One region of the Oerskovia sp. Root918 genome, then DNA from elsewhere that is predicted to be linked to it. Evidence: riboswitches for the same ligand, from Rfam matches in the RefSeq annotation. Region 1 holds a riboswitch; each other region holds the start of a gene.
The links. Region 1 has a riboswitch for S-adenosylmethionine ahead of ASE27_RS15460 (NADPH-dependent FMN reductase). Riboswitches for the same ligand answer to the same signal wherever they lie in the genome.
Positions count from the first base shown of each region.

Region 2: another riboswitch for S-adenosylmethionine. It lies ahead of ASE27_RS12240 (LLM class flavin-dependent oxidoreductase); the one in region 1 lies ahead of ASE27_RS15460 (NADPH-dependent FMN reductase).
Region 3: another riboswitch for S-adenosylmethionine. It lies ahead of ASE27_RS16895 (nucleotidyltransferase domain-containing protein); the one in region 1 lies ahead of ASE27_RS15460 (NADPH-dependent FMN reductase).

Region 1 is NZ_LMJG01000015.1:43,961-49,016, forward strand. Features, by position in the region: gene ASE27_RS15450 (copper homeostasis protein CutC) at 1-466, opposite strand, end outside; gene gdhA (NADP-specific glutamate dehydrogenase) at 741-2,078, opposite strand; SAM riboswitch class IV at 2,397-2,508, shown strand; gene ASE27_RS15460 (NADPH-dependent FMN reductase) at 2,529-3,245, shown strand; gene ASE27_RS15465 (flavin reductase family protein) at 3,242-3,808, shown strand; gene ASE27_RS15470 (hypothetical protein) at 3,882-4,298, opposite strand; gene ASE27_RS15475 (LLM class flavin-dependent oxidoreductase) at 4,498-5,056, opposite strand, start outside.
Region 2 is NZ_LMJG01000013.1:234,671-239,726, reverse strand. Features, by position in the region: gene ASE27_RS12255 (ABC transporter ATP-binding protein) at 1-253, opposite strand, end outside; gene ASE27_RS12250 (ABC transporter permease) at 250-1,209, opposite strand; gene ASE27_RS12245 (ABC transporter permease) at 1,206-2,258, opposite strand; gene ASE27_RS12240 (LLM class flavin-dependent oxidoreductase) at 2,277-3,383, opposite strand; SAM riboswitch class IV at 3,472-3,582, opposite strand; gene proB (glutamate 5-kinase) at 3,747-4,889, opposite strand.
Region 3 is NZ_LMJG01000015.1:381,388-386,443, forward strand. Features, by position in the region: gene ASE27_RS16885 (hypothetical protein) at 1-331, shown strand, start outside; gene ASE27_RS16890 (chitinase) at 422-1,075, shown strand; gene ASE27_RS16895 (nucleotidyltransferase domain-containing protein) at 1,256-1,903, opposite strand; SAM riboswitch class IV at 2,240-2,359, opposite strand; gene ASE27_RS16900 (LacI family DNA-binding transcriptional regulator) at 2,488-3,522, opposite strand; gene ASE27_RS16905 (carbohydrate ABC transporter permease) at 3,657-4,598, opposite strand; gene ASE27_RS16910 (carbohydrate ABC transporter permease) at 4,601-5,056, opposite strand, start outside.

The sequences.
Region 1 (5,056 bases):
GCGTGACCCCCAGTCCCGCGAGGAGGTCGAGGGCCGCGGTGACGTCCTCGACGACGTCGATCGCCCGGTGGAAGGTCACCTCGCGCCCGTCGGCGGCCGCGACCAGGGCGCGGACCGCGGCCTCGTCGACGAGCCCGTCGGACGTGAGCGCCCCGATCACGACGCCGGCGGCGCCTGCTGCGACGGCCGCGCGGACGTCGCGCACCTGCACGTCGAGCTCGGCCGTGCTGAAGACGAACCCTCCCGGGCGCGGCCGGACCAGCGGGTGGACCTCGACCGGCACTCCCCCGCCCGCGGCCTCTGCGGCCACCGCGACGGCCGCCTCGAGCAGCCCGACGCTCGGCGTCAGCCCACCCGTCGCCCCCAGCGCCGAGCACAGCTCGACCCGGCTGGCGCCGACCTCGGTGGCGATCCGTACGCCGTCGGTGTCCTGGACGGCGATCTCGAGCGCGACCTCGCGTGCCATGTGCTGGTGCTCCTTGCCTCGGGGGCCGGCGCGCGACGGCGCACCGGCGGGTCAGCGGCCAGCGTAGACCCGCGCAGGACCGCGGCCCGACGGCGTCCCGTACGTGACGTCGTCGAGTCGCCCGCCCGCGAGCGCGGCCCGCGAGCCCACCTCACGCCCCGCCGGGGACGACGAGAGCGGCGCGCCCCGCGCGTGCTCGAGGCACACGGGGACGCACCGCTCCTGGTCGTGCGGGGCAGTGCCCGGGCCGCTCAGCGGCCCGTCAGGACGACCGTCAGATGACGCCCTGGGCGATCATCGCGTCGGCCACCTTGGTGAAGCCTGCGATGTTCGCACCGAGCACGTAGTTGCCCGGCTCGCCGTACTCGTCGGCCGTCTCCTCGCAGCGCGAGTGGATGCCCTCCATGATGTGCGCGAGGCGCTCCTCGGTGTACTCGAACGTCCACGCGTCGCGCGAAGCGTTCTGCTGCATCTCGAGGGCCGAGGTCGCGACGCCACCCGCGTTCGCGGCCTTGCCGGGCGCGAAGAGCACCCCGGCCTCCTGGAGCAGGGCCACGGCCCCCGGCGTGGTGGGCATGTTGGCGCCCTCCGCGACCGCGAGGACACCGTTGGCGACGAGCTGCTTGGCGTCCTGCTCGGTCAGCTCGTTCTGCGTGGCGCAGGGCAGGGCGACGGTCGCGGGGACGTCCCAGATGCTGCCGCCCGTGACGAGGCGCGCACCGGGGCGACGCTCGACGTAGTCGGCCACGCGTCCGCGCTCGACCTCCTTGATCTGGCGGAGGAGCTCGACGTCCACGCCTGCCTCGTCGACCACGTAACCCGACGAGTCGGAGAACGACACGACGTTCGCGCCGAGCTGCTGGGCCTTCTGGATCGCGTAGGTCGCGACGTTCCCGGAGCCCGAGACGACGACGCGCTGGCCGTCGAAGCTCTGACCCTTGGTGCGCAGCATGTGGTCGGCGAAGAAGACCGTGCCGTAGCCCGTGGCCTCGGTCCGCACGAGCGACCCGCCCCAGCTGATGCCCTTGCCCGTGAGGACGCCGGACTCGTAGCGGTTCGTGATGCGCTTGTACTGGCCGAACAGGTAGCCGATCTCGCGGCCACCCACGCCGATGTCGCCGGCCGGGACGTCGGTGTACTCACCGATGTGGCGGTAGAGCTCGGTCATGAACGACTGGCAGAAGCGCATGACCTCGCCGTCGGACCTGCCGCGCGGGTCGAAGTCCGACCCGCCCTTGCCGCCGCCGATGGGCATGCCGGTGAGCGAGTTCTTGAAGATCTGCTCGAACCCGAGGAACTTGACGATGCCCAGGTAGACCGACGGGTGGAACCGCAGACCACCCTTGTACGGGCCGAGAGCCGAGTTGAACTCGACGCGGAACCCGCGGTTGATCTGCACGCGGTTCTTGTCGTCGACCCACGGCACGCGGAAGATGATCTGGCGCTCGGGCTCGCAGATGCGCTCGAGCACGGCGGCGTCGACGTACTGGGGGTTCTTCTGGAGCACCGGGCCGAGCGAGTCGAAGACCTCGCGCACCGCCTGGTGGAACTCGGCCTCACCAGGGTTGCGGGCGAGGACCTCGTCGTAGACGGAGTGCAGACGACTATCCATGAAGTGCTCCTCGGCAGGGCTGGTTCTTAACTGCACCAGGTTACGTACGTGTAAACACCGCCGTACTCCCGTCCCACTCTGAAAGACAGCAGGCTCACGACCTGGGACATCGCCGTTGCCCGGGGCCACTTCCCGTGGCGCGCCCCGGACCCGGCTCACCCCGGCAGGGACCGGGCCACGGCCGGTGTGCGACGGCATCCCGCCCGGCCCCCGACCGCACCCCACCCTGGCCCCGTCGCGAAACAACCGTCCACGCCGTGAGAAATCTCGACCGGATCGGTACAGATTCGCGCCGACCGGGCTATACCCCTACCCAACGGTCACGAGCACCAGCGCCAAGCCCCGGCTCGCTGGTCAGCAACCCCTCCCACGACGGGGTGCTCCGGGAGATGACCTGGTCGCGCCGGCACCGGCGCGGCAAGCGTGCAGCACGACGACAGCGAGGACACCATGACGCAGCACCAGGCACCGCCCACCGACCCAGCCGACAGCGCCCTCGGCTACCGACCCGGCCCTGCCGACGGCTCACCCCTTCCGCCCCGGCCCGCCGTGGTCACCCTGGTCGGCAACCCGCGCCCGGGGTCACGGACCCTGGGCGCGGCACAGGCCGTCGCGGCCCGGGTCGCCGACCACCTGGGCCTCGCGGCACGTCCGGCAGAGGCGGGTTCGACCGACCCCGCGAGCTCCCCGATCTCCCCGACCACCGCGACGATCGACCTCGCCGAGATCGCGGCCGAGATCCTGACCCCCGTGCACCCGCGCGCCGACGCCGCGCGCGAGGTCGTCGCGGGCGCGACCGTCCTGGTCGTCGCGACGCCCGTCTACAAGGGCTCGTACACCGGGCTGCTCAAGGCGTTCCTCGACCTCTACGGTCCGGACGGCCTGGCCGGGGTCGTCGCGGTGCCGGTCGTGGTGTCGGGCAACCCGGCGCACGCCCTGGCCGGCGAGGTGCACCTGCGCCCGCTCCTCGTCGAGCTCGGCGCGACGGTCCCCACGCGCACGCTCGCCCTGCTGGACTCCCAGCTGGGCGAGGCCGAGCTCGCGAGCACCGTCGACGCCTGGCTCGACCGTGCGGGAGGCCCGTTGCTCCGGGCGGCGAGCGCCGCCGTCGGGCAGGACGTCCCCACCCACCAGACCGCCCCCGAGCTCGCCGAGGTGACCCGATGACCGCCGAACCCACCACCCGCTCCGACGTCGCGGGCCTCGCCGGGCTCGAGGCCCTGCTCCACGAGCAGGACGAGCCCCAGCTCAGCCCCGACGCCTACAAGGCCGTGTTCCGGCAGCACCCCGCGGGCGTCGCGGTCGTCGCGCTGCACCACGAGGGGCGGCCCGTGGGCTTCACCGCGACGTCGGTCATCTCGGTCTCGGCCGCGCCGCCGCTGCTCGCGTTCTCGCTCGCGTCGACGTCGTCGTCGTGGCCCGCGATCTCCGCGGCCCGCACGGTCACGGTCAACTTCCTCAGCGCCGACCAGGACGACGTGTCGGCGCGCTTCGCGACGAGCGGGATCGACCGCTTCGCAGCCGGCGGGTGGTCACCGCTCGACTCCGGGGAGCCCGTGATCGACGGCGCGCTGTCCTGGGTGCGCGGGCGCATCATCCAGCGCACGCCCGTGGGCGACAGCTACCTGGTCTCGCTGCGGGCGCTCGCGTCGGGGACGCGCAGCGACGCGACGCCGCTGGTTTACCACGACCGGTCCTACCACCGGATCGGGGACCACTCGGCCCTCTGAGGCCACGGCAAGGGCGAGGGGCCCGACGGCGGTGCGCACCGCCGTCGGGCCCCTCGTCCTTGTCGTGGGTCGGCTACCAGGTCCAGCCGCGCGCGCTGAGCTCGAGCTCCTCGCGCAGCCGCTCGTCCTCGTCGCTGCGCAGGCCCGCGGCGAGCGGGTCCGCGTCGACCTCGAGACCGCTGAGCCGGCACGCCTCGCGCAGCAGCGCGTCGTACGCGCCCTGCGCGGCGAGGTAGTGGTGCGCCCGGGCGTAGACGCCCGGGTCGTCCTGGACGTCGCGCAGCTCGTGCGCGAGCTGGCCCAGGCGGATCTGGAGGCCCAGCGCCACGAGGGGATCAGGTGCCCGACGGCGCCGCTCGCGCCAGGTGGTCCGGTGCGGCCGGAGGGGAGGGAGGACGTCCACGGGGGGTCGGTCGTGGCGCACCGTGAGCCACGCGATGACGGCGACCGTCGCCGCGCCCACCACGCCGGAGATCACGAGAAGCCACATCGTCGGAGCCTTCTTCCGTGCCCCTGCGCGCAGCGCACGTGCCCGCAGGACAGTTCCAGCCTAGGACGTGTGGGAGCGCTCCGCCAGGGTCGGGGACGGCCACGTGGCCCTGCGCGGGAGACGGGAGGCGCCCGCCGAGACCGGGGTCCGGGCGGGCACCTCTTGCGTCTCGTAGGGCATCGCCTGGCGACGCCCCGTGCTAGCCCGCCGTGAACCCCTTGGCCCGGCGGGCGTCGGCCGGGCCCCACAGGTCGGTCTTGACCTCGGCCCTGACGAGCGGCACGACCTCCTCCGCGAACCGGCGCAGCACGTCGTCCTGCCGCGCCGGCTCCAGGAGGTGGTTGATCGAGACCGACTGCAGGTCGTGCCCGTAGCTCTGGTGGTAGTCGAGGATCTTCTCGGCGACGCGCTCGGGCGAGCCCACGAGGGCCGGCCCGCGCTCGACCGCCTCCTCGATGGTCCGGAAGCTCGTAACCTTGCCGACCGCGGCCGGGTCGTGCTTGCGCAGGTCTGCGCGCGCGACGGCTCCCTCGTAGATGGGGCGGAACTCCTCGATCGCCTGCTCGGTCGTGTCCGCGAGGAACAGCCCGCCCGAGCCGGAGCCGACGAACCCGTACGCCGGGTCGTGGCCCGCGGCCGCGTACTGCTCGCGGTAGTGGTCGATCAGCACCTGGTAGTTCTCGCGGGGCTGGAACGCGTTGGCGCTCACGATCGGGTCGCCCCACCTCGCGGCGAGCTCGACCGCGAAGCGCGAGGTC
Region 2 (5,056 bases), on a different contig from region 1:
AGGCGGTCGCCAGGTCGGTTCCCTGGAAGACGATCCGGCCGTGCGTGACCGCCGCGGACGATGCGAGGAGCTGGACGATCGCGTGCGCGGTCGTGGACTTCCCCGACCCGGACTCGCCGACGACCGCCACGGTCTCGCCGGGGAGCACGTCGAACGAGACGTCCTGGACGGCCGCGACCGTCCCGCGGCGCGTGCGGTACTCGACCGCCAGGCTGTCGATGCGCAGCAGCGGTGCGCTCCGGTCCGTGCTCATCGGTTCCGCCGTCCTTCGGTGTCGAGGGCTCGCGAGATGCGGTTGGCCGAGAGGACCGTCAGCACGATCGCGAGCCCGGGGAGGGTCGTGAGCCACCACGCGTTGCGCAGGAAGTCACGTCCGGTCGAGACGAGCTGACCCCACTCGGGGGCAGGCGGCGGCGCCCCGTAGCCCAGGAAGCTGAGGGACGAGACCGCCAGGATCGCGGTGCCGAGCTCGAGGGTCGCGAGGACCACGACGGGCCCGGCCGAGTTCGGCAGGACGTGCCGCAGCAGCACGCGGTGCCAGCGGTTCCCCGACGCCTGCGCGGCCTCGACGTACACCGAGCTGCGGACGCGCACGACCTCGGACCGCATGATGCGGGCGACGCTCGCGACGCTCGCGAGCCCCACCGCGATCGCGACGTTCACGGTGCCGAACCCGAGGACCGTGACGAGCGCGAGCGAGAGCAGCAGGCTCGGGATCGCGAGCAGGACGTCGGCGACCCGCATGACGGCGTCGTCGACCCAGGAGCCGAAGAACCCCGCGAGCAGGCCCAGCGTCGAGCCGACGACGAGCCCGAGGCCGACCGCGATGAGCGAGGCCTGGAGCGTGAGCGCTGTGCCGTGAACCACCCGGGAGTAGAGGTCGCGGCCGAGCTGGTCGGTCCCGAACCAGTGCTCGGCCGACGGCGGCTGGAGCTTGTCGGCCGGCACCCCGGTCAGCGGGTCGGAGTGCGCGAGCAGCGTCGGGGCGAAGGCGGCCACCAGGACGACGACGATCCAGACCACGGCCGCGAGCAGACCGGGCCGCCGGACCACGAAGCCCAGGCCCGCCACGAGGCTCGAGAGGCCACGGACGCGGCCGGGCGGCAGGTCCGCGGACGAGGGCCGCCGAAGACCGGGCGTGGTGCCGTCGACGGCATCGGCCTCCGGCAGGACGCTCTGCTCGTGCGGGGCGAGGGCGGTGTCGGTCATGCTGCACCTCCGTGAAGGACGGCGACCTCGGGGGTCGACGATCTGGTGGGTACGGTCTGGTCCTCGGGGGCGGCGGCCCCTCCCCCGGGCGTCGCCCCAGGCGTGGTCGCGCCTCGGCGACGTCCCGTCACCACGCGGGGATCGAGCAACGGGTAGGCCAGGTCGACGAGCAGGTTGGACACGACGAACACGACGGCGGCGAAGATCACGATGCCCTGCACGACCGGGATGTCCTGGGTCTGCACCGCGGACGCGGTCACGCGGCCGAGTCCCGGTCGGGAGAACACCGTCTCGGTGACGACCGTGCCGGAGAGCAGCTGGCCGACGATCAGGCCGGTCATCGTCAGTGCGGGCAGCGCGGCGTTGCGCAGGGCGTGCGAGAAGAAGACCCTCGGGCGACCGGCTCCCTTGGCCCACACCGCGTCGATGTACGGCTCCCGCAGCGTGGTGGCCAGGCTCTTGGACAACAGCTGGGCGATCGTCGCCCCGGTGGGCACGGCGAGCGTGATCGCGGGCAGGACGATCGAGGCGAACCCCTTGTTCCCCATCGCGGGGAAGATCGGCAGGGTGAAGGAGAACCACTGGATGAGCAGGAGGCCGAACCAGAAGGCGGGGATCGCGACCCCGAGGGGCGGCAGCCCGAGGAGCAGCTGCCCGAGACCGCGGAACCGTGTGTAGGTGGCCGCGACGGCCAGCCCTCCGCCGAGCACCACCGCGAGCAGCAGACCGGCCGCGGCGATCTGCACGGTCGGTGGGATCGCCTCGACGATGAGGTCCGCAGCGGGGCGCCCCGTGCTGATCGACTGACCGAGGTCCCCGCGGAACAGCCCGGCGAGCTGGGAGAAGTACTGGACCACGAGCGGGCGGTCCAGACCGTGCTCGGCACGGAGCGCGTCGAGCTGCTCGGGGGTGATGTCGTTGGCGTCGGCCCCGGCCATGAGCTGGGCCGGGTCGCCGGGCAGGGCGTAGAGCACGATGAAGGACACCGTGTAGGCGGCCCAGAGCACGCCGACCGCCTGGGCCAGTCGCGTCGCGAGATAGCGTCCCATGGTGGTTCTCCCCCTCCGTCAGGCGCCGACGGCGACGGCGGCGGCGGTCCGCTCGACGGGCGGCGATCCCGGCACCGTCGAGCCGGCCGTTCCCGCACGGTCCGTGGCCGGCGTCCAGCCGAGGGCCGGGGCGACGAGAGTCGCGACGTCGTGCAGGATCTGCTCGTACTCCTCGTCGCTGAGCTCGTAGGGCAGCTCGAGGCGCAGCTCGCTGACCTCGCCCACGACGGCGTCCGCCACGAGCCGCTCGAGGATCTCCTCGCTGGGCCCCACGAGATCGGGCGCGAAGAGCGTCCGGCGCTCGCCCTGCGGGGCGAGGGTCCGGGCTCGGCGCGACTCCTCGAAGGCTCGGTAGCGTCGGCGCGACGAGGCGTCGGCGCAGTCGGTCGGCACGATGACCCGCCCGAGCGCGACCCGCGTGGTCCGCGCGTCGCCGCGCCCCGCGCGGTAGGCGGCGAGGTTCGCGAGCTGGGCGGTGACGAAGTCGTCCGACTCCTCGCCTGCCACGATGTTGCCGGTCAGGAGGTTGAGCCCGTTGCGCGCGGCCCACTCGGTCGAGCGGCGCGAGCCGGCGCCGTACCAGAGGCGGTCGACGAGCCCCGGGCTGTGCGGCTGCAGCCGGGGCCGCTGGACGTTCCCGGGCGAGTGCACCACGGTGTCCTCGTCGCCGATGAAACCGCCCGACAGGTTGGCCGCGAGCCGCTCGATGCGTGCGTGCGAGAAGTCGTGGGACTCCCAGTCCCCGTCGAAGACCAGGTCACCGATCAGGTCGGCGTGCGGCGGACGGCCCGCGCTCAGGCCCACCTGGAGGCGCCCCTGCGCGAGGACGTCGGCGGTCGAGAGGTCCTCCCCGAGGCGGAACGGGCTCTCGTACCCGATCGGGATGACGCCTGTCCCCAGCTCGATCGTGCTCGTGCGTTGGGACGCCGCAGCGAGGAAGACGGTCGCCGACGAGATCCCGTGCTCGAGGTGCCGCTGGCGGACCCACGCTCCGTCGAACCCCCAGGCCTCGGCGCGCTCGAACAGCCGCAGCGTCGCCTCGAGACCGCTGGCGGGGTCGTCGTCCGGGAAGTTCCCGGGGGTGAGGAAGGCCAGCGAGGAGATCGCCGGGGTGCTCTGGCTCACGATGGTGCGTCCTTCGGTCGGACGACGTGCGGGTCCCGCCCGTCCCCGGGCACGCCACAGGAACCCGTGGACGGGGGTCGTTCGTCACGTCGTGTGCTTACCGCGACCTGTCGGCGCGGTCAGGTCCTGCCCGGAGCACCCCGTCACATCGAAGGGTTGCTGGCCAGCGAGCCGGGTCTTGGCGCTGGCGCTCTTCACCTGCCGCACAGGAAAGCCTCCCGGCGCCGTGCAGTCAAGGAGTGAGAGCGGCGTCCCACTCCATGAGACAACGCAAACGAGAGACGGGGCCCGGAGACCGTTCCAGGTCTCCGGGCCCCGTCGTGGGACCGAGCGCCGCCTCCGCGCTGCAGCCGCGAGCCGCCCTCAGGACGCCTTGCGCCTGCGCCCCACGAGCACCAGGTCGTCGCGGTGCACGACCTCGCGGTCGTAGCCCTCGCCGAGCTTGTCGCGCAGCTCGTGCGTCGAGCGGCCGAGGAGGTCGGGGATGTCGGTCGAGTCGAAGGCCACGAGGCCGCGCGCGATCACGCGCCCGTCGGGCGCGACGAGCTCGACGGGGTCGCCCGCGTCGAAGTCGCCCGTGACCCCGACCACGCCCGCGGGCAGCAGCGAGGCCCGCCCGCCCAGGACCGCGGTCACGGCCCCCTCGTCGAGCTCGAGGCGCCCCCGCGTGCGCGCGGCGTGCGCGAGCCACAGGCGTCGGCGCGTGGTGCGCTTGCCCGTCACGGCGAACCAGGTCCCGACCTCGCGCCCGGCGAGCGCGCCCTCGGCGTTCGCGGCCTTGGTCAGCACGACCGGGATGCCCGAGCCGGTCGCGATGCGCACGGACTCGAGCTTGGTGAGCATGCCGCCCGTCCCGACCGAGCTGCCGCGCCCCGTGACCTCGATGCCCTCGAGGTCGAGCGGCGAGCGGACCTCGCGGATGCGTTGGGTGCCGGGGCGCGAGGGCGGGCCGTCGTAGAGCCCGTCGACGTCGGTCAGCAGCACCATGACGTCGGCGCGGACCAGGTGCGAGACGAGCGCCGCGAGGCGGTCGTTGTCGCCGAAGCGGATCTCGTCGGTCGCGACCGCGTCGTTCTCGTTGACGACGGGCACGACGCCCAGGTCGAGGAGCCGCTCGAGCGAGCGCTGCGCGTTGCGGTAGTGCCCGCGGCGGATGGTGTCCTCGGCCGTGAGGAGGACCTGCCCCACGCGGATGCCGTACTCGGCGAACGCCTGGGCGTACCGGGCGACCAGGAGGCCCTGGCCCACCGAGGCCGCGGCCTGGGCCGTGGCGAGGTCGCGTGGTCGGGCGCTGAGGCCGAGCGGACCGATCCCCGCCGCGATCGCCCCCGAGGTCACGAGCACGACCTGCCCGCCCGCGGCGTGCCGCGCGGCGATGACGTCGACGAGCGCGTGCAGGGCCGGGACGCTGAGGTGCCCGTCCGGTCCGGTGAGCGAGGAGGAGCCGATCTTGACGACGACCCGGTGGGCCGTGGCGACCTGGGAGCGTGCGGAGAGCGCATTCACCGGGACATCATCGCGCGCCAGGCGCCCGGGCGCGGAGTCATGTCACCGTGTGACACCCCGGGGTGAGACGACATGGACCCTGCCGCGCCGTGGTGTCAGAACTGCACCGGCGCATGGCCCGGTGCATTTCTGACAGCTTCTCCGGCGTGAGCCCGCCCGACGACGTC
Region 3 (5,056 bases), 340 kb from region 1:
GTCGGTGGCTGCGGCGTCGCGTTCGGTCACGGCCTTCGCGGTGGGCGAGCTGCGTTCGACGACGCTCAACCTGGCGTTGTCCTCGGTCCAGGCGAGCATCTTCTGGCCCCTCGTCCTCGGCTGGTCGGCAGGGCTCGTCGCGGCCCTCGTCTACCGCGCGACGGGTGGCGAGCCGGGCGGGGTGCCGGCTGCCGATCCGGCCGGGAGCACCTCGGTCGAGGGGCGCGTGGAGCCGGTGGCCACAGCCGGCACGATCGGCGCGACGCCCGGTGATGACCTCCCCCGGAGCACCCTGCACACCGATGCCGAGGAGCCCGCACCCGTCCCCTAGGGTGACCGCGGAGACGCCGTCCGGCCGTCGCGGCTCGTCGTCGAGCCGCGACCCCGCGGCTGGCCGGGATCAGTGACGAGAGGGTGGCTCATGGCTGAGACAGGTTCGACGAGCGGCATCACGACGTGCTTCGTGGTGACGGAGGCGCAGTTCGAGGAGATGTTCCCGGACCGCAACCCGTTCTACACGTACGAGGGCCTGGTCGCGGCGACCGCGGCGTACCCGGAGTTCGCGACGTCGGGCGGGCCGGTGGTCGCGGCCCGCGAGGCTGCGGCGTTCCTCGCGAACGTGAGCCACGAGAGCACGGGGCTGCTGCACGTGAGCGAGCTCAACACGGCCGTGTACTCGCACTACTGCGACCCGTCGCAGCCGTACGGGTGCCCCGCGGGCCAGGACGCGTACTACGGCAAGGGGCCCATCCAGCTCTCGTGGAACTTCAACTACAAGGCCGCGGGTGACGCCCTGGGCATCGACCTGCTGAACGACCCGTACCTGGTCGAGACCGACGCGACCGTCGCCTGGAAGACCGCGCTCTGGTACTGGAACACGCAGCCGGGCGAGGGCACCATGACGTGCCACGAGGCGATCGTCGGGGACCACGGCTTCCGCGAGACGATCCGCGCGATCAACGGCCCGCTCGAGTGCGAGGGCGGCAACCCGCGCCAGGTCGCGAACCGGGTCGCGCTGTTCCGCCGCTACGCCGAGCTCCTGGGCACCACGACGGGCGAGAACCTGACCTGCTGAGGTCCGTTGCCCGACGGCGGAGCGCGACGCCCGCCGTCGGGCGCGGCTCTGCGCGGCACGGGCGGGTGCAGTGCGGCTCGGCGGGTGCAGTGCGGCTCGGCGGGTGCGGAGCGGGCCTGGGCGGGTGCACGGCGGGCCTGGGCGCGGGGACGCGGTTCGGCTCCGCCTGCCCGCCAGCAGTCAGTCGGGGAGGACGACGAGGGGCAGGTGCTCGTGCACGGGTGGCCCGAGCACCTGGTCGGCGTCGTGCGCCCACCGCTCGAGGGCCCCGGGGCGGTCGCGCTCGGCGTCGAGCCACGCGATCGTGCGGAGGTGGACGTCCACGTCGTTGCCGGTCCAGGATCCTGCGTCGCGGCGCAGCTGGTCGGTGAGCTCGTCGGCGATCCACGTCGGAAGGTCGTCGGGGACCACGACGAGGAGGTCCAGGTCGTCGGCCGCGGTGCCGTCGCCGCGAGCGGCCGAGCCGACGACAGCGACGCCGATCGACCGTCGACGGCCGTCGTCCCGCACGACCTGATGAAGCAGCTCGTCGATGCGTCGGCGCAGCTCGCACCAGGGGTGCAGCGCGTCGAAGAGCGCCTCGATCGCGGGCCAGCACAGGTGGTCGCGGTTGACCTGGAAGTAGTTCGTCGACCCGATGGTCCGCCGCTGGACGATCCCTTGCCGTTCAAGCCGCGCGAGGGCGCGACGAACCCCTTCCGACGATCCGGAGTGCGCGACGCGATGCACCTGCCCACCCGTGAGCTCGCCCTGACGGTTCCAGAGCGCACGCAGGACGGGCCCCTCGAGCCCGGGCACGACCGCCGAGACCGGGCTGCTCCAGTCCATCTGCTCCCCCTGAGTCCTGATCTCCTCCACGAGGCAGAGCGGCCGCAGCGTGGCGTCGCCGCTCACCACGAGGCCCCGGGGGGAGGGTGCGGTTTCTCTGTAGCCACCACAATTGTTGTGGCTACAGAGAAAACACACCCTCCCCTCCCCCGGTTCAACGTCGTCGCCCGACCGTCCGAACGCCTCACGGACAGGATGGCTGCTCCGGACGGCACGCGGAGCGAAGGCCAGGGATCTGTGGACAACACGCCCACCGCAGGCAGTCGGCGACCTGAGCCGACCGGGCGCAGCGGCGGCCTCAGGGCAAGGGTCGAGGCCACGATGAACGCGACCTCGACCTCGCACTTCCCGAAGGCCCGGATGCCGGGTCGGGCGGGTCTTCCTCAGAGGCACCGTGCGCGGGAACGCGGTTGCCGGACCGGCACGCGGAGGGCGTATCGCCGGTCACTCGTGACCGATGCCCACCCTGCCAGACGGGACACACAAGGACAAATCACCCCGGCGCGCCACGGCGCACCCCTGTGCCCGAGCGCCTCGGTGCCCGTCGCGCACGACCGCGACTGGCCGGGCGAGGCCGAACCTCCCTAGGCCGAGTCCCGCACCACGAGCGACGTCGGCAGCGTGATGGCCGCAGGCTCCTGGCCCTCCACGACCTCGAGCAGCAGCCGCACCATCTCGGCGCTGATGCGCTCGAAAGGCTGCCGCATGGTCGTCAGCGCCGGGTGGAGCGACGCCGCGACCCCCGAGTCGTCGAACCCGCCCACGGCCACGTCCCCGGGCACGCTCCGCCCCGTGGCCTGGAGCGCGACGAGCGCCCCCGCCGCCATGAGGTCCGACGCCACGAACACGGCGTCGAGGTCAGGGCGCCGCTCGAGCAGCTCGGCCATCGCGAGCCGGCCCCGCTCGCGCGAGTAGTCGCCGTGCGCGACGAGCGACTCGTCGAACCGGTCGCCCAGCGCGTCGCGGTACCCGTCGAGGCGCAGCGTCCCGCCCGGGGTGTCGAGCGGACCTGTGATCGTCGCGATGCGCGTGCGCCCCGAGTCGAGCAGGTGCTGCGTCATGGTGCGCGCCCCGGCCCGGTCGTCGGCCGCGACGTACCCGACGCGCCCCTCGTACCCGAGCGGGACACCGCAGGCGACCGTCGGGACCTTCTGCTTGAGCAGCTCGGCCAGCATCGGGTTGCCCTGGTGCGAGCTGATGAGCAGGACGCCGTCGACGTGCCCCGCCGCGACGTACCCACCGATGCGGCGACGCTCCTCGGGGGTCCCCGCGACCATGAGCAGCAGCGGCATCTCGCGCTTCGCGAGCTCCTCGGCCGCGCCCCGCAGCAGGATCGAGAAGTTGGGGTCCTCGAACAGCAGGTGCTGCGGCTCGGTCAGCAGGAACGCGATCGAGTTCGACCGCCCCGTCACGAGGCTGCGCGCGTGCTGGTTCGCGGCGTACCCCGTGGTCCGAATCGCCTCGTTGACCGCCGCGAGGGCATCGGGAGAGACCCAGTGGCCACCGTTGATCACGCGGGACACGGTCCCGCGCGAGACGCCCGCGACGTCCGCGACGTCGCGGATCGTGGGGCGACGCTTCGCCCCGTTGCCCGACGCCGCCGCCCGCCTCTCGCGCACGAGTCCGGCGCCCGCCCCCGCACCCGGGGAGGTGCCGCGCGCGGCTTCGCGACCGTCCTCGCGCACGGCGTCGACGGGCTGGGGTACGACGTCGTTCCCGGACTGCTCCACGACACGTGAGTCTAGGGACATCCTCAGGCCTTGACCGCGCCGGCGGCGAGGTCGACCTGCCAGTAGCGCTGCAGCAGGAGGAACAGGGCCACGAGCGGGACGATCGACAGCAGCGCGCCCGTGATCACGAGCGTGTACAGCGCGGGCTGCGACGCCCCCTGGTTCAGCAGACCCGACAGCCCGACCGTGAGCGGGAAGAGCTTGTCGTCGCCGAGCATGATGTACGGCAGCATGAAGTTGTTCCAGATCGCGACGAACTGGAAGAGGAACACCGTGACCAGGCCGGGCGCCATCATGGGCATCGCGACCTGCGCGAACGTCCGGAGCTCACCGGCGCCGTCGGTCCGGGCGGCCTCGACGATCTCGTCGGGGATCGACGCCCCCGCGTAGATACGGGCGAGGTAGATCCCGTACGGGCTGATGATGCTCGGCAGGAGCACGGCCCAGTAGGTGTTGGTCAGACCGGCCTGGGCCAGGAGCAGGTACTGCGGGATCGCGAGCACCACACCGGGCACGAGCACGCCGGCGAGCAGCATGTTGAAGACCGCCGTCTTCCCGCGGAAGCGGTACTTCGCGAGCGCGTAGCCCGCCATCGCGGAGACGACGACCGACAGCAGCCCGCCGATGCCCGCGTAGAGGGCCGTGTTCGCCATCCACCGCCAGAACAGACCGCCGCGGTAGGCGTTGAGGTCGGACACGTTGTCCAGGAAGTGCGAGGACGGCGCGAACGTGAAGGTCGAGAACAGCTCGCTCCCCGACTTGGTCGAGGCCACGACGACCCACAGCACGGGCAGCAGGCAGTACAGGGCGCCCACGAGCAGGATCGCGGTCGCGGTCCCGCTCGGGCGCTCGCCCGCGGACCGGTGGCCCGTCCGCGGAGCCTTGCGGGACTTCTTGACGACCGCCCCGGGGCGCGCGTCGAAGGTCTCGGCGACGAGGGCGGTCTCAGCAGCGTCGGTAGTCATGGTCACTTCTCCTGACCGAAGGCACGGCTCTGCACGAGGCGCAGGAACCCGAACGAGAGGACGAACGTCGCGACGGCGATGATGACCGAGGTCGCGGCCGCCGAGTACAGGTCACCGCGGATGAACGCGTCGCGGTACACCTTCATGAGCGGGGTCCACGTGCTGGAGATCGTGTTGCTGAGCGGCTTGAGGGTCGTGGGCTCGGCGAACACCTGCAGGGTCGCGATCATCGAGAAGACGAACGTCATGATGATCGACGGGACGACGATGGGGATCTTGATCCGCCACGCCATGCCGATCTGGTTGCAGCCGTCGAGCTCGGCGGCCTCGTACAGCTCGGACGGGATCGCGCGCAACGACGTGTAGATCACGACCATGTTGAACCCGACGCCACCCCACACCGCGATGTTCGCGACCGCGAAGATCACCAGGTCCGACGAGAACAGGGACGGGACGTC